2 linked regions of the Duganella zoogloeoides genome follow. The main gene of each other region encodes a partner of the protein of the gene in region 2 in a complex. Links are inferred from orthologs where the notes say so. Each region holds a gene or a part of one and is shown on either strand. Other genes may lie near its edges. The genes, in order: SR858_RS12975 and dnaN.

Region 1 (8,122 bases), 3.4 Mb from region 2 along the record:
TCCATCCAGTCCATGGTGGCCGCGCCGTTGTGTACCTCGCCGATTTTGTGATTGACGCCGGTATAAAACAGGATACGCTCGGTGGTGGTGGTTTTGCCGGCGTCGATGTGGGCGCTGATGCCGATATTGCGATAGCGCTCGATAGGGGTTTTGCGGGTCATCACAGCTCCTCGTACACAACTGGTTTGGGTAGTCTCAGGTGCGGCGCACACAGAATATTTCAAGCAGTAAAGTTGTTTCCAAATGTGCGACGTACCGAACAGCAATTAATATAGTCTCTGGACTAAACTGCAAGCTTACATCTCACCGGGAATATCTGCATGACTGTCCGACCGAAAACCGCCCTTTTCCTATCCTTTGGCATGGCCCCCGTCCTCGCTTTGGCCCAGGTAGCCGCCACCGACACACCCGAACTTGAATTGCGCATCGAACGTTGCTCGGTGCTGGGCGACGCCAGCGCGCGGCTGGCCTGCTACGACGGCCTGGCACGCAAGACGCCGGGCGGCCAGGTAGCCGCCGCGCCGGCCACCGGCGGCCCGGCCACCGAGGCGGAAAAAGTGGCGGCGGCGGATGCTCCTGCCCGTACCCAGCCCGACGCCCCGCCGCCCCCACCGGAAGCCGTCTTGCCGCCGAAAGTGGCCGAGCTGACCACCATCCCTGCCGAAGACAAGGTCTCGCGCATGGTGCAGTCGTGGGAGCTGGACCGGTCGGCCAAGCGCGGCGTGTTCAATTTCCGTCCGCACCGCGACAGCTACCTGCTGCTGGCCAATTACAGCAGCGGCAATAACGACCAGCCTTTCAAGGAATTTTCGCCCGACGGCCTCGAAGCGCAGCACGTGGAACTGATGTACCAGCTCAGCTTCAAGATGAAGATGCTCGAGCAGGCGTTCGGCTACCCGGTCGATCTGTGGTTCGGCTACACCCAGGAAAGCTTCTGGCAGGCGTACAACCGGTCGGAATCGAGCCCGTTCCGCGAAACCAATTACCAGCCCGAGCTGATGGTGACCACGCCGCTGGCGCTCAACCTCGGTGGCGTCGATGTGCGCTTCCTGACCCTGGGCATGGTGCACCAGTCCAACGGCCAGACCTCGACGCTGTCGCGCAGCTGGAACCGGATTTACGCCCAGATCGGCGCCGAAAAGGGTAACTTCGCGGTCAACTTCCGCCTGTGGAAGCGCCTCGACAATTCACGCTCGGACAACGACAACATCGACATTACCGACTACCTCGGCCACGGTGACGTCACTGCCAGCTACCGATGGGATGGCCACGAAATCTCGATGCTGGCGCGCCGCAACCTGCACACCAACCACGGCGCGCTGCAAGTGGGCTGGGCGTTCCCGGTGGCGGCCAACCTGAAAGGGTATGTGCAGGGCTTCAGCGGCTATGGCCAGAGCCTGATCGACTACAACTATGCACAGAAGTCGATCGGCGTCGGCGTGAAAGTGGATTTCTAAGTCGTCTCAACGGCGCGCGCCGCCACCGAGGATGCGCGCCGGCAGCATGACCACGGCGCGCAGCAGCTCGAACACGCCCTCGACGCCGATGCCGATCAGGCGAAACGGCAACGTCAGCAGCCAGCACAGCGGATAGAGCACCAGCGCCAGCAGCGCCAGCGGCCAGCACACCAGCAGCAGGAACAGCCATAATAAAAAACTGAACATATAAAAACTCCCGGATCACAATGGTGTCGATGCTGATACTGTAGTGACCGGGAGTTTTTGCTGCAACGATGGTGCGACCGGTTGCAGCCAGGCGGGGATCAGGCGGGGAAAAGGCAGGATGAACGGCGTGGCGGACCGGGGTGGTGGACCGGGGTGATGGACCGGGTCGTGGACCTATTGTTTGTGGACCTGTTGGTTGTGGACCTGTTATTGGCCGACGCAGATGATCTTGGTTACGTACTCGTGCGCATTCGGCTTTTTCCTGGCCGACCACGCAATCGCCTCGTTGGCCTGGTCGATGGTCAGCACCGACGCCTTGTCCTTCGACTTGATGAACGAGACGCCCTCGAAGGCGCCTTCCTTGCTGCGCATCACCTTGGCAAACACCGGGGGCTTGGTGTCGCCGTCGGCAATCTTGTTTTGCTGGACGAGGTAGCGCTGGTCGATCTGTTCCATCTTCTTCAACTTAAAAATATAAAAGCGGAAGTATACGCTGTTCCCGTCCAGTCCACAGCAGCAACTTAGGCGAAAGCCGGCGCGTGTGCCACGGATTGCGTGGCCGCCTCAAAAACCAGCTCGGCCTTGAGCGACGCCTGCAGCGACGGAATCGAACCGCCGGCGCGGTACTGGAAGCTCACTTCCAGCACATCGCCCGCGCGGGCCTTGACCGGCAGCGCCAACGGCAAGGTCATGTAGTGGTTGAGCCAGTCGATGGTGGTGGCGCGGTCCTGCACCACGGCCAGCACATTCTTGGTCACGAAACGCATGGCATTGATCTCGCCGGTGCGCTCGACTACGAACTTGCCCTGCCACGTATAGGTCAGCTGGTTGGGCTGGCTGAAGTCGATGATACTGTACACGGCCGGATGGGCCATTTCCACGGTGCCCGGGTACACCACCTGGGTTTCCTGGAACTGCACGATCGGCGCATAAAAGCCTTCGAAATCGTATTCCTGCTGCAGCGGCTGCACTGCCATGATTACCGCTTCGGGCAGGAACACCGGCAGCGGGCCGCCAAAGCGTTCCAGGTAGCGGCGCTTGAACGATTCGATCACTTCCACCTGTTTTTCGCGCAGCATGGCCACGTGGATCATTTCGCAGATCACCACGTCCACCGGTTCCGGCGGCAGGTATTCGAAGGCGTCGGCGTGAATGACTTCCACTTTTTCGCCATTGGGATTGAGCGCCAGCATCTTGCGCGCCTCGCGCACCATGTCCGGGTTGAATTCCACGCAATACACTTTGGCAGCCTTGGCTGCCGCAAACCACGACAGCACGCCGGTGCCGCCACCGAGCTCGAGGACCTTGGCGCCGGGCCGGACCGCGTAATCGATCGCCGATTTGAACCCGTGCATGCGGTTTTGGTCCATCAACATATTGTGATGGTAGTGGACTGGAATGAATTGCCCCAGATAGCAGCTTTCGATCTCGCGTTCGTTCAGCATGGATGTCCTCGATTTCCTTCTATTAACAAACTATGAATCGCACTGTCCCTGGATGCAATGCGGATAGGCTCATTATCAAGAATTTCGCTTCGGCATGATGTTACGAGATGGACAGGAATTACCCGCCAATTCTCGATCTATCGGTATGATTCCAGCTAAATTACCTTTTAGTCACTATTGTCGGCACTTTCACCGTATACTGGGTGTTGCTTTCAAGGAGATAGTCATGTCGGTGCAGCAACGCAACAACGTCCATTGTCACGGCGATGGGGAACACACGATCATGTTCGTCCATGGCTATGGTTGCGACCAGACCATGTGGCGTTTCATCCACCCGGCATACAGCCGGCGCTACAAGATCATCCTGCTGGACCTGACCGGCCACGGTGGCTCCGACCTGTCCGCCTACGACCGCAATAAATACGCCGACCTGTACGGCCATGCCGAAGACATGCTTGAGATTATCGAACTCTATGCGAAAGGCAAGGTGATTTTTGTCGGGCACTCGGTGAGCGCCATGATCGGCCTGCTGGCCTCGATACAGCGCCCCGAGCGTTTCGCCGCGCAGGTGATGGTGGGGCCGTCACCCTGCTACATCAACGATGGCGATTACGTCGGGGGTTTCAATGCGGAAGACATCCAACAACTGCTCAAGCTGATCGACGACAATTATTTGGCCTGGGTCCGGCACATGGCGCCAGCCATCATGGGCGCGCCAAACCAGCCGCAGCTCACGCGCGAACTGCTCACGCGCCTCGAGCATAACGATCCCGAGATCGCCCGCCATTTCGCCCGCGTGACGTTTACCGCCGACCACCGTGCGGACCTGGTCAAGTCGACCATTCCGTCACTGGTCCTGCAATGCAGCGACGATCTGGTGGCGCCGCGCGAGGTGGGCGACTACCTGCGCGACCACCTGCCGCTCTCGACCGTAAAGGTGATCAGCAACGTGGGCCATTGCCCGCATTTGAGCGCCCCCGAGGACAGCTCGAACTATATCGACGCCTTCCTCGACGACATCGGCTATTGAGGTTTGATGCCCTTGGCCGCCAGGTGGGCGTCGATGGCCTTGGCGATCCACGGCTTGTCGGCCTTGCGCGCGAAGTCCGAAGCCGTCAGGTGAAAGCCGCCATCCTTGAGGGTCGCATTGGCCCCGCGTACGAGCAGCACCTTGACCGCGTCTTCCTGCCCTTCGCGTGCGGCCATCATCAGCGGCGTCATGCCTGAAGGCGACTCGGCATCGATCTGCGCCTTGTGGTCGAGCAGCAAGTTGGTGATCTCGGCGCTGCCGCCCGCCGCCGCGTAGTGCAAGGCGGTCCAGCCGGACTGGTTGACCTTGGCGCCGCGCCGTAGCAGGTCGATCACCAGTGGCTGGTTCTTGCGGTACGCAGCCATCATCAGGGCCGTGTTGCCGTTCGGCGCTTTCGCTTCGAGGTCGATGCCCTTCTGGTCCATCAAGACCGTGGCGGCGGCGTTGGCGTCGTTGCGGATGGCAACGATCAGCGCCGTTTCGCCGCCCAGGTCGCGTGCATTGGGATTGACGCCGGCCGCCAGCGACTTTTTCACGCTGTTGGCGCGGTCCTGCTCCACCGCGCGGAACAGGTCCACCTCGCCAGGCGGCAATGCTGCTGCCAGCGCCGGTCCGGACAACATCAAGGCAACGCTGGCCAACAGCCAGTGACGGCGTTTCATCAGGCGGCCTCTTTGACGTTGAACAGTTTGAAGAAATTGGCCGACGTCTGCGCTGCAACCTCTTCCACCGGGATACCTTTGAGCCTGGCGATGTACTCGCCCACGTGGGCGACATAGCCCGGCTCGTTGGTGCGGCCGCGGAACGGCACCGGCGCCAGGTACGGCGAATCGGTCTCGATCAGCATGCGTTCGAGCGGCACCTCCAAAGCCACGGCCTGCAACTCCTTGGCGCTTTTAAATGTGACGATGCCCGAGAACGAGATATAAAAGCCCAGTTCGATGGCGGCGCGCGCCACTTCCAGCGATTCGGTAAAGCAGTGCATCACGCCGGCGACGCCGCCGGCCTCCGGTGCGGCGCCTTCCTCGCGCAGGATGCGGATGGTGTCTTCACTGGCGCTGCGGGTGTGGATGATCAGCGGCTTGCGGGTAATGCGCGACGCCCGGATGTGGGTGCGAAAGCGCTCGCGCTGCCATTCCAGGTCGCCTTCCAGGCGGTAATAGTCGAGGCCGGTCTCGCCGATGGCAATGATCTTCGGATCGTCGGCCAGCGCGACCAGTTGTTCGACGGTGGGTTCGGGCGTGTCCTCGTAGTCCGGATGCACGCCCACCGACGCATAGATGTGCGGATACTGGTGGGCCAGCGCCAGCACCTGCGGAAAGTCCGGCAGGTCCACCGACACGCACAAGGCGTGGGTGACGCCGTTGTCGGCCATCTTGGCCAGGATCTCGGGCATGCGAGCAGCCAGCTCGGGGAAATTGATGTGGCAGTGGGAATCGATATACATGGTGCGATTGTACCGCGAGCAGCGTTACAAGGTGTGCGTGGCGCGGGCCGAGCGCAGCGCCGGCCCCAGGATATCCTCGATGCGCTGGCGCAGCTTCTGGCCGCCTTCGTCATCCGGGAAGTGGATGCCCACGCCCTGCGCCTTGTCGTGGTGGGCACCCGCCGGCGTGATCCAGGCCACCCGGCCCGCTACCTGGTATTTTTCGGGCTCGTCCATCAGGGTCAGCGCCAGGAACAGCTCGTCGCCGAGCTTGTACGGCTGCTTGGTGGCGAGGAACAGGCCGCCGTGCTTGAGGAACGGCATGTACGCGGCATACAGCGCCGCCTTCTCGCGGATCGCCAGCGACAGCACCGTCGGCCGGCCGGGCAAGCCCGGGGCGGCGGTGGAATCGAAGTGGCTGTCAGCGGGCATGGTCGATCTCTCAGTGGCTGCAGGCGGCGGTATAGTCGAGCAACATATCCTCCAAAAACAGCTTCGGCGACAGCGGGTGGTCCGACGTGGCGCGGCGGTCGTTGACGCCCTTGATCACCGCCAGCAGCCGGCTGATGTGAATTTTATCGGCCAGGCTGCCCAATTCGCGCTGATAGCGTGGATAGTAACGCACGTTGCCCGCCAGCTTGAGCGCACACACATCATACAGCCACCGCTGCAACCATGACACCTGCGCCGTGAGCGGCACTTTTTGCAGCTTGTCGGCCACTTTCAGGGCGCCTTCCACGCTGGGGCGGGCCAGCAGTTGCAGCAGGGTTTCCAGGTCGTCGCGGTTGCCTGATTCGGCCTGGGCCAAGGCCGCCAGCGGCGCCCCGCCCTGCTCGCGCAGCCAGCTGTCGGCGTCCGCGACGTTTTGCTGCTTGAGCCAGGCCAGCGCCTGGTCGTGCGACGGCATCGGCATGGCAAATTTGCGGCAGCGCGACAGGATGGTGGGCAGCAGGCGATCGAGACTGTTGGATGCCAGCAGGAACACGGTGCCCGCTGGCGGTTCCTCCAGGGTTTTCAGCAAGGCGTTGGACGCCGGCATATTCAGCGCCTCGGCCGGATACAGCACCACCACGCGCAGGCCGGCGCGGTGGGTGGAAACATTCATGAAATCGGCCAGGTTGCGGATCTGCTCGATCTTGATTTCTTTCGATGGCGTCTTGGTGGACTTGGCCGCCTTTTTGCCGCCATCGCCCTCCCCTTCCTCGCCCTCGGGCGGCTCGTCTTCGAGCGCTTCAGGCCGCACGCGGCGGTAATCGGGGTGATTGTGCTGGGCGAACCAGCCGCATGACGCGCACTGGCCACAGGCATGACCGTCGGCGCGCACGGCCTCGCACAGCAGCCCCTGGGCGAAGCGCTCGATAAAGTCGGCCTTGCCGATGCCGGCCGCGCCATGGAACAGGATCGCGTGCGGCAGGCGCTGGCGCAACTGCTGCAATTGTTGCCAGGATTCTTGCTGCCAGGGATAAATGGAATCGCTCATTCTTGGTATTGTGTTTTAAATCATGCGCATAAGCAAAGTAAAGATACTCCGCGCGGGTGAGCGATTGTACGCCACCGGGCGCCGTTTGCTTACTTTCTCTTTCTTACTTTCTCATGGGCAAAATGGTGTTCTATGCATCGATTCCGGCATCCACCGCCCAGCGCCTTACGGCCAGTTTCCACGACGCCCTGCCGCCGATCGATATCGACCAGGCGCCGCTGGTGTCGGAGGGCAGGGCTTTGCAGGCGATGCAGAAGCGACTGTCCGACATCGCCTCGCTTGGGTCGCAAGTGCGGGTGGGGCCGGCCGGTCAAACAACTGGTGCGCGACAAGCTGGTGTGGGTGGCCCTTTTCGAGCATAGCGGTTTCTTCAAATGGTTTGCCGACGGCGGCACGCCCGGCTACCTGACCGTCCACGCGCACGATCGGCGGACGTGCAACTGGTGATGGAACTCAATGGCAAGCCGCTCGGGCTGCGCTACCTGCTGTCAGCCTATTTCGGTGACCACGTCGAGCGCCACGCCTACCTGTCGGGCCGGGCCACGGTGGGCCTGATCGATTTCGAGCCGGAAATCGATGATGACGGCGTGCCATATTTCGTCGGCACCACGTACGAGCACAAGGTGGGCTTCTCCGGCAGCGAATCGACCGGCATCGTCACCGTCAATGCTGTCACTGGCGCCGTGGTGCGCTACAAGCCTATCGCTAAGCCCTGTTCTACAACTGTCATATTCAACCTAACCGTACAGGCAATCGCTGCTCATTCGACATTGTCAGCTGAAATGTACTACCCGGCGCGGCGGGACACCAGCCCAGAGCCAAGGCTCTCCGTACAGCCCTCTCAACGATAGCGGGGGAAACAATGCTAGCTTCAGCACACATCCAATTGTCTGGACGTGCCGAATCCAGACAAACCAGCAGGGTCGTTCGAGCTCCGTGCTCCAATTCAACGGCAAAGCTCATATTTTGTTGCGCTAATGCTTGGGAGTACGTCGGACGCGGCCTTACCATCCACCGATATGCCGTGGAATCTATAACAATCCGACGACTTCCTTTTTGCGGGATTGACACGATATT
Region 2 (8,141 bases):
TGCTCGCCCAGGATCTGTCATCAGTCGTGAAAGATCGTCGGTGTTAGCATCTGGCTTATCGACCCAGGACACAGGAACCACATACTTCTCTAAACGCTTCAGGCAATGTTCCATCACTGCTTTGTGCAATTGCTCAACTGCGGGCGTCTCAATAAGGCCTTGATTGCGGCTCGATGCTTCCTGAAAATCTTCATCCGATCCGGAAACATCAACTCGACCAATGACTTCGCGGGAGCCTAGGAACCGTGCATAACCTTGCTGCTTGCGCCGATTAAAACCAAACCAATCATCGCCATCTTCACCGATCGGAAAGACTCTGAAATTGTTCCTGAAAAGGAAGACTGAACCGAATTGCACAGAAGGCAAGCCCACCCGCCGTGCAAAAGTAGTCTTTGCCGACAAATTTAGATAATAAATTTCGCATTTGAAGTCCGCATCGGCGAGATGCGAATAAGGGTTTGGCTCAGCAATTTTGTAAATTACTTCACCCCGATCAGTAAGTGTCGTGTAAAGCTCGTCACCACTGATGGTTACTCGAATAAATGTAGTCTTATCCTGCAACGTGGTGAAAATAAAATTACCGATCTGACCGTTAACGATATCTTTAGAGAGTGGCTCCTCTTCCGTTTTTGCGTGTGAAGTGAAAAGTCGACGGTCCTCTCCCACTTCGTCTGGCGCGGTAATATGAATACCGAAACCGTCGGTCTGTTCACCAAACGGGTTAATAAGCTTAGCTAGCGAAGCTTTAAGATCCAAAATGCGTTGGCGCGGCCACGGCCGTCGAAGCCGTTGAATGCTAACGACGGTTCCATGTTTGAGTTCTGACTCAAATTTATTCAACTCACTAGGCAGCTGGAACCCGTTCTGTTCGGCATAATGGACTGGTACGTTTTCAAAACGCTCCTTCGCATCTTTTTCGAACAACTCCCAGTCAACAGTTAGTCGATGGACTTTCTCGGGAGTGCCTTTGGGGCGACTTTGTAGAATCACCTCTTCCCCCAGACGGTCAGACGAGAACCTACCGATGCCCTTGCTACCTGCATAGTTCCGACGATCTGCGGCGAGGTTGCGGAAGTCGTCCGGAGAGCGGCTGCTGCGCTTGGAAGAGTAGGCAACGAAAAGCCATTTGTCAGTGAGGTCTTCGTACGACATGCCTGCGCCGTTATCGGCGATTACGATTGAATCGTCCCCGAAATACAGATGTACACAGTCTGCGCCAGCATCGAAAGAGTTTTTAACTAGCTCGAAGATCGCTACTTCATCATCCGTGATGAGCTCTCGGCCAAGCACACGCTTGAGGCCGGTGCTGACATCAAAGTGCAAATTATTTTGAGTAGCCAAATTCGTCTTCCTTTCATTTGACCAAGATAACTACCTGCGTGGCGTTTTTTTGAATCATTTATGGATTGTAACTTCACTCTGTCAGCGTGGGTAAGATTTACCAATGGCAAGGCACCCAAAATCTTGCTTCACAGGTTGATTCGATGCGTCAACAATGCACCAGTAGCCGTAAAAGGGCCAAGATCGTAACGCGCCACATCTGGCAGCACTACAAGGATTGATCGACACCAATCGCCTCACTGCTAAAGGACAAGCTATACTGACGACGCAAAGAAACGGTAGAGCGCAACTTCGCCGATGCCAAACAGCGGCATGGACATCGCTATGTGCTCTATCGTGGAGCCGCCAAAGTGCAAGTCCAGGCACTATTGGCCTCCGCTTATCAGAACATGAAAAAATTGCCATCTACTCGAAAAGGCATCCTTCTTTATGCTTTTTAACGCTGCAGGTTGCCGAGCCTGCGGCAATGGTGGTACTGCTCGTCTTTATGAACGGTCTGATGTGGCGGATTCATCTGCGACGATGATCCTCAAATGTTGTAGGCAACACGATTCAGAAAAACAAAAACCCCGGTCTTCGCGGAAGAACGGGGTTTGTCATCAGTCTGAAAGGCGCTCAACAGAGCGCCTTCAATGCCACAGCTTTGCGGTACTTACACGTCAATATTCCCCGCCCTTAACGCATTATTCTCAATAAACGCCCGGCGCGGCTCCACATCATCCCCCATCAGCGTGGTGAAAATCTGGTCCGCAGCAATCGCATCCTCGATCTGCACCTTCAACAACCGGCGCACGGTCGGGTCCATCGTGGTTTCCCACAGCTGATCCGGGTTCATCTCGCCCAGACCTTTATAGCGCTGCTTGGATACCACGCGCTCGGCCTCGTCACGCAGCCAGCCCATGGCCTGGTGGAAGTCGGTCACGGCCGATTCCTTGGTGCGCTCGCCTTCGCCGCGGCGCACGTACGCGCCTTCGCCCAGCAGGCCGGTGAAGGTGGCGGCGGCGTCGGCCAGTACGCGGTAGTCGGCGCTCTGGACGAAGTCGGCGTCGATGGCGCTGACTTTGACGTTACCGTGGTGCATTCGTTCGATCCACAGCATGTGCTTCTCGGACAGTTCGTCCGAGCGCACCGAGACCTTGATCGCGATGTCGTTGATGTTGTCCTGCAGCGCACGGGCCGAGACTTCGGCCAGTTCCAGCGTGTCCAGGTTCAGCGTGACGCCGGTCATGATGGCGGTCAGCGCGGCGCGGTCGATCACGCGCGTCAGGCGCGTCATGATGACGTTGGCCAGGTTGAACTGGCGTACCAGTTCAGCCAGCGGCTCGCCGACGATCGGGTTGGCGCCTTCGCGCGGGGTGAGGGCGGCGGTGTTCAGGGCCACGTTCATCATGTACGTCGCTTCTTCGGCGTCGTCTTTCAGGTAGCGCTCGTCGCGGCCGGCTTTGACCTTGTACAGCGGCGGTTGCGCGATGTAGATGTGGCCGCGTTCGACCAGTTGCGGCATCTGGCGGTAGAACAGCGTCAGCAGCAGGGTGCGGATGTGGGCGCCGTCGACGTCCGCATCGGTCATGATGATGATGCGGTGGTAGCGCAGTTTTTCGACGTTGAATTCGTCCGGGCCGATCGAGGTGCCCAGCGTGGCGATCAGGGTGGTGATCTGCTCGGAGGACAACATTTTTTCGAAGCGCGCTTTTTCCACGTTCAGCACCTTGCCGCGCAGCGGCAAAATGGCCTGGAACTTGCGGTCGCGGCCCTGCTTGGCCGAGCCGCCTGCGGAGTCACCCTCGACGATGTACAGTTCGGACAGGGCCGGGTCTTTTTCCTGGCAGTCGGCCAGCTTGGCCGACAGGCCCAGGCCGTCCATCACGCCCTTGCGGCGGGTGAGGTCGCGGGCCTTGCGGGCCGCTTCGCGCGCGCGTGCCGCTTCCACGATCTTGCCGCAGATAATCTTGGCGTCGTTCGGTTTTTCCTGCAGGTAGTCGGCCAGGGTTTTGGCGACGATTTCTTCGACCGGGCCGCGCACTTCGGACGACACCAGCTTGTCCTTGGTTTGCGATGAGAATTTCGGCTCGGGCACTTTCACGGACAGCACGCAGGTCAAGCCTTCGCGCATGTCGTCGCCGGAGATTTCCACTTTCGCCTTTTTGGCGAACTCGTGTTCTTCGATGTACTTGTTGATGACGCGGGTCATCGCCGCGCGCAGGCCGGTCAGGTGGGTGCCGCCGTCGCGCTGCGGAATGTTATTGGTGAAGCACAGTACCTGTTCATTGTATGCATCGTTCCACTGCATCGACACGTCCACCGAGATATTGGTGTTCTGGTCCGACATGCGCTCGCCGGTGGCCTGGAACACGGTCGGGTGCAGCACGGTCTTGGCCTTGTTGATGTATTCCACGAAGCCACGGGTGCCGCCTTCGAAGGCGAAAATGTCTTCCTTACCGGTGCGCTGGTCGGAGAGGCGGATGTTGACGCCGTTATTGAGGAACGACAGCTCGCGGATACGCTTGGCCAGGATTTCGTAGTGGAATTCCACGTTGCCGAAAATGGTTTCGTCGGCCCAGAAGTGGACGTCGGTACCGCGCTTGTCGGTATCGCCGATGACTTTAATCGGCGATACGGCAAAGCCGTCGCGCATTTCCAGTTCGCGGTCCACCGGCACGCCACGGGCAAATTCCATGAAGTGGACTTTGCCGTCGCGGCGGATGGTCAGTTTCAGGGTTTTCGACAGCGCGTTCACGCACGATACGCCCACGCCGTGCAGACCGCCCGAAACTTTATACGAGTTCTGGTCGAACTTGCCGCCGGCGTGCAGTTCGGTCATGACGATTTCGGCCGCCGAACGCTTCGGATCGTGCTTGTCGTCCATTTTCAGGCCGGTCGGTACGCCGCGGCCGTTGTCGGTGATCGAGATCGAGTTGTCCGCGTGGATGGTCACGTGGATCTCGGTGCAGTAGCCGGCCAGCGATTCGTCGATCGAGTTGTCCAGCACTTCGAATACCAGGTGGTGCAGGCCGGTGCCGTCCGAGGTGTCGCCGATGTACATGCCGGGACGCTTGCGGACCGCTTCCAGGCCTTCGAGGATCTGGATGGAGGCGGCGCCGTATTCTTCGACTTTGGCCGGTACTGGTGCTGGAATCTCTTCTGGAATAGCGGACATTGACTGCTTTCTCTATGTAACGTGTTACTGGGCTGCGGTGTCATTCCCGCTTGCGCGGGAATGACGTTGGTGATGGCGCGGTGTTGGCCGCGCATCGGCCTTGATTGCGTTGAAACCTAGATACGCATCGGCATGACAACGTATTTAAAATCGGTGTTGTCGGGGATCGAGATCAGCGCCGACGAGTTCGAATCACCGAGGGCGACGTTGATCTGGTCGCACTTCAGGTTGTTCAGCACGTCCAGCAGGTAAGTAACGTTGAAACCGATATCGACACTGTCGCCGCCGTAGTCGATTTCCAGTTCTTCCACTGCTTCTTCCTGGTCGGCATTGGTGGAGCTGATCTTCATCACACCCGGGCTGATGATGCAGCGCACGCCCTTGAATTTATCGCTGGTCATGATGGCGGCGCGCTGCAGCGAGCGCAGCAGCTCATCGCGGCCGATCGTGAATTCGTTGGTGTAACCCTTCGGGATCACGCGCGTGTAGTCCGGGAACTTGCCTTCCACCAGCTTGGAGATCAGCTCGATGTCGGCAAAGGTCAGCTTGACCTGGTTGCCGGCGATGTCGAGCTGGACGGTTTCGTCGTTCTCTTCCAGCAGGCGCTGCAGTTCGATAATGGTCTTGCGCGGAATGATCACTTCCTGGCGCGCGAAGGTCTGCTCGGTGGCGACCTGGCAGAAGGCCAGGCGGTGACCGTCGGTAGCGACCGCAATCACGTTGTTGCCATCGAGGACCAGCAGCAGGCCGTTCAGGTAGTAACGGATGTCTTGCTGGGCCATCGAGAAGTGCACCATGTTAAACAGGTGCTTCAGGGTTTTTTGCGGCAGGGTCACATTGGCGCTGTAGGTCTCGGCCTGTTGCACGGTCGGGAACTCTTCGGCAGCCAGGGTTTGCAGGGCGAAGCGCGATTTACCGCTCTGTACCGTCAGGCGCTTGTTCAGCAAGGTCATCGTGACGTCGCCGGACTCGGGCAGGGCGCGCAGGATGTCGAGCAGCTTGCGGGCAGCCACGGTGGTACCAGCCACTTCAGCGCCGGAACCGATGGCGGCATTGGTGGTGATTTGTACTTCCGTGTCGGTGGACAGGAAGGAAACGTTCTCGCCGTCTTTGCGGATGAGGATATTGGCCAGAATCGGCATAGTGTGCCGACGCTCGACAATACCACTCACGATCTGCAGTGGCCGGAGAAGCGTGTCTCGGGTGGTTTTGACCAATTGCATAGATTATCCTCAGTAGTAAAGATGTAATTTTTTATAAGGTTGGCAGTGCGCCGGTTGCTGGAATCATAATGGCAAACCGGTCGCTCCGCTACTCTGTCGGCATCAGCCTTTCAAGGTCTGCTCGAGCACGTGCAGCTCGTGGTTGCATTCCGGGTTCTTGGTGCGGTCCAGCGCGATTTTGCGCACCGCGTGCAGCACGGTGGTGTGGTCGCGGCCGCCGAACAGTTCGCCAATTTCCGGCAAGCTTTTTTGCGTCAGTTCCTTGGCCAGGTACATGGCGATCTGGCGCGGCCGGGCGATGTTGGCCGGACGGCGCTTCGAATACATGTCCGCGACCTTGATGTTGAAGAAGTCGGCCACGGTCTTCTGGATGTTTTCCACCGAAATCTGGCGGTTCTGCACCGACAGCAAGTCTTTCAGCGCTTCCTTCACCACGTCGATGGTGATGTCCTTGCCGTGGAAACGCGAGTACGCCAGGATCTTGCGCAGTGCGCCTTCGAGCTCGCGCACATTCGAGCGCAGGTGCTTGGCGACAAAAAACGCCACGTCGTCCGAGAAGGTCACGCCTTCCTGTTTTGCCTTCTTCAACAGAATCGCCACCCGCATTTCCAGCTCCGGCGGCTCGATCGCCACCGTCAGGCCGGAATCGAAACGCGAAATCAGGCGGTCGTCCATGCCCGTGATTTCTTTCGGGTACGTGTCGGACGTGATGATGATCTGCTTCTTGGCTGCGATCAGCGCTTCGAACGCGTAGAAGAATTCTTCCTGCGTGCGGCTTTTGCCGCCGAAGAATTGAATATCATCGATCAAAAGCATGTCCAGCGAGTGGTAGTAATGCTTGAAGTCGTCGAAACCCTTGCGTTGGTAAGCGGTCACTACGTCGCGAACATACTGTTCTGCGTGGATGTAGCGGATCTTCGCTCCGGGCTGGTCGGCCATCACCTGGTTGCCGATGGCGTGAATCAAGTGGGTTTTACCGAGGCCCACGCCGCCGTAGAAGAACAGCGGGTTGTATGACACACCCGGGTTGTTGGCCACCTGGATCGCTGCTGCGCGCGCCAGCTGGTTGGCCTTACCGGTCACAAAACTGTCGAACGTCAGATCGGTGTTGATGCGGCTTTGCTCGCGGCGCGGCGGGGCGCTGGCCGGCAATTCCGGCACCGATGGCACCGGGTCGTGCAGGGACGAGCCTGAGGCCGTGGCCATGCGCGAGCCGCCGGTGGGCACGCCGCCGTTGTGATCGGGCACGGGCGCGACCGTGGTCGCGGCTTTTTTCGGTGCGGACAGGCGCGGATCGAGGATGAATTGCACCTCGGTCGGTTGCTCCCAGTACTGGCAGGCCAGCGCGGTGATGCGGCTGGCGAACTGGGTTTTCACCCAGTCGAGCTTGAACCGGTTGGGCGCGGCCACGCGCAACTTTCCCGCCTCGTAATCGATGGGGATGAGCGGCTTGATCCAGGCACTGAATTGTTGCGGCGTCAGCTCCAGCTCTAGCTGGGCGGAGCAGGTCTGCCAGAAATTTTCCATGAAATCGACTGTCGTTTCTTACTGTATGCAGCGTGTGTGCAGTAAGAGCGTCGTAACAAAAACAACGGTGATTTCTTACTGCGTATTCTGCGGATAAAGGTGTGGGCAACTTCGAAGTTTTTCACACGTAACGCGCTATTCTACTCTCGTCCGCACAAGTTATCCACAGGCGCGACGCGTTTTTTCGCGTTTCCGGCATGGTCGGCGCGGCCAAAGTCCGCCGTCAGTTGTTGACAAGGGGGATCAAAATGCTGATAATTCAGGGTTCCCCGCCCGTATTCCGTGTTTATTCACTTGAACGTCAATATGGAGTAAGCGTGGATTATTGCGGGCGATGAGATGGACCCAGCTTGTGCCGTAGCGTTGGCATGGGTGCGCGAAGTGTCATTGGCACCAAAAACTGACGGGCTGTCATACCCGATTTTGCATTTTTTTCTGCTTTAAGCGAGACCAACATGAAACGTACTTACCAACCATCCGTTGTGCGCCGTAAGCGCACCCACGGCTTCCGCGCACGCATGGCTACCCGTGGCGGCCGCCAAGTGCTGAACGCGCGTCGCGCCAAAGGCCGCAAGCGTCTGGCTGTATAAGCCAGCTGCTTGTTAGCTGATCGCGTGGAAAGCTGTATTTCAAGCGGCTCGACAGGCGAAGGTTCACACGACTTCGCGCGCGTTCGGCGTATCGTTAAAACGGATGAATTTTCATCCGTTTTTCGTTTGCGCCCTACTCAAAAAAGCGCGCACTTCGTGCTCTACACCTGTCCGAACAACCTGCCGCATGCGCGGCTGGGCGTCGTGGCGGCCAAGCGCTTCGCGCCGCGCGCTGCCACCCGCAATACCATCAAGCGCATCACACGCGAGCTGTTCCGTACTACCGGTTTGCCCGCCATCGAT

The links.
Region 1: the proteins of dnaN (region 2) and SR858_RS12975 are in contact, whole or in part, in a cryo-EM structure (PDB 8GIZ), measured with the Escherichia coli proteins. The link is inferred for Duganella zoogloeoides from one-to-one orthologs.

Annotation. Positions count from the first base shown.
Region 1 is NZ_CP140152.1:2,927,097-2,935,218, forward strand. Bases 5,027-7,806 are described here. They hold SR858_RS12975 (DNA polymerase III subunit delta'), read right to left. Parts: upstream 7,046-7,806; coding sequence 6,008-7,045; downstream 5,027-6,007. Other genes in these bases: SR858_RS12965 (TatD family hydrolase), read right to left, coding at 5,027-5,586; SR858_RS12970 (PilZ domain-containing protein), read right to left, coding at 5,611-5,997; SR858_RS12980 (hypothetical protein), read left to right, coding at 7,325-7,492; SR858_RS12985 (hypothetical protein), read left to right, coding at 7,492-7,806. In the rest of the region: fusA (elongation factor G), read right to left, coding at 1-161; SR858_RS12935 (phospholipase A), read left to right, coding at 363-1,457; SR858_RS12940 (hypothetical protein), read right to left, coding at 1,464-1,664; SR858_RS12945 (hypothetical protein), read right to left, coding at 1,872-2,120; SR858_RS12950 (methyltransferase domain-containing protein), read right to left, coding at 2,186-3,109; SR858_RS12955 (alpha/beta fold hydrolase), read left to right, coding at 3,336-4,139; SR858_RS12960 (ankyrin repeat domain-containing protein), read right to left, coding at 4,133-4,801; more of SR858_RS12965, read right to left, coding at 4,801-5,026; more of SR858_RS12985, read left to right, coding at 7,807-7,896. UniProt on the Escherichia coli protein: Part of the beta sliding clamp loading complex, which hydrolyzes ATP to load the beta clamp onto primed DNA to form the DNA replication pre-initiation complex.
Region 2 is NZ_CP140152.1:6,283,469-6,291,609, forward strand. The notes cover bases 3,669-6,467. They hold dnaN (DNA polymerase III subunit beta), read right to left. Parts: upstream 5,722-6,467; coding sequence 4,615-5,721; downstream 3,669-4,614. Other genes in these bases: gyrB (DNA topoisomerase (ATP-hydrolyzing) subunit B), read right to left, coding at 3,669-4,498; dnaA (chromosomal replication initiator protein DnaA), read right to left, coding at 5,824-6,467. Also shown: SR858_RS27525 (sensor histidine kinase), read right to left, coding at 1-1,341; more of gyrB, read right to left, coding at 1,994-3,668; more of dnaA, read right to left, coding at 6,468-7,248; rpmH (50S ribosomal protein L34), read left to right, coding at 7,704-7,838; rnpA (ribonuclease P protein component), read left to right, coding at 7,875-8,141. UniProt on the Escherichia coli protein: Confers DNA tethering and processivity to DNA polymerases and other proteins. Acts as a clamp, forming a ring around DNA (a reaction catalyzed by the clamp-loading complex) which diffuses in an ATP-independent manner freely and bidirectionally along dsDNA.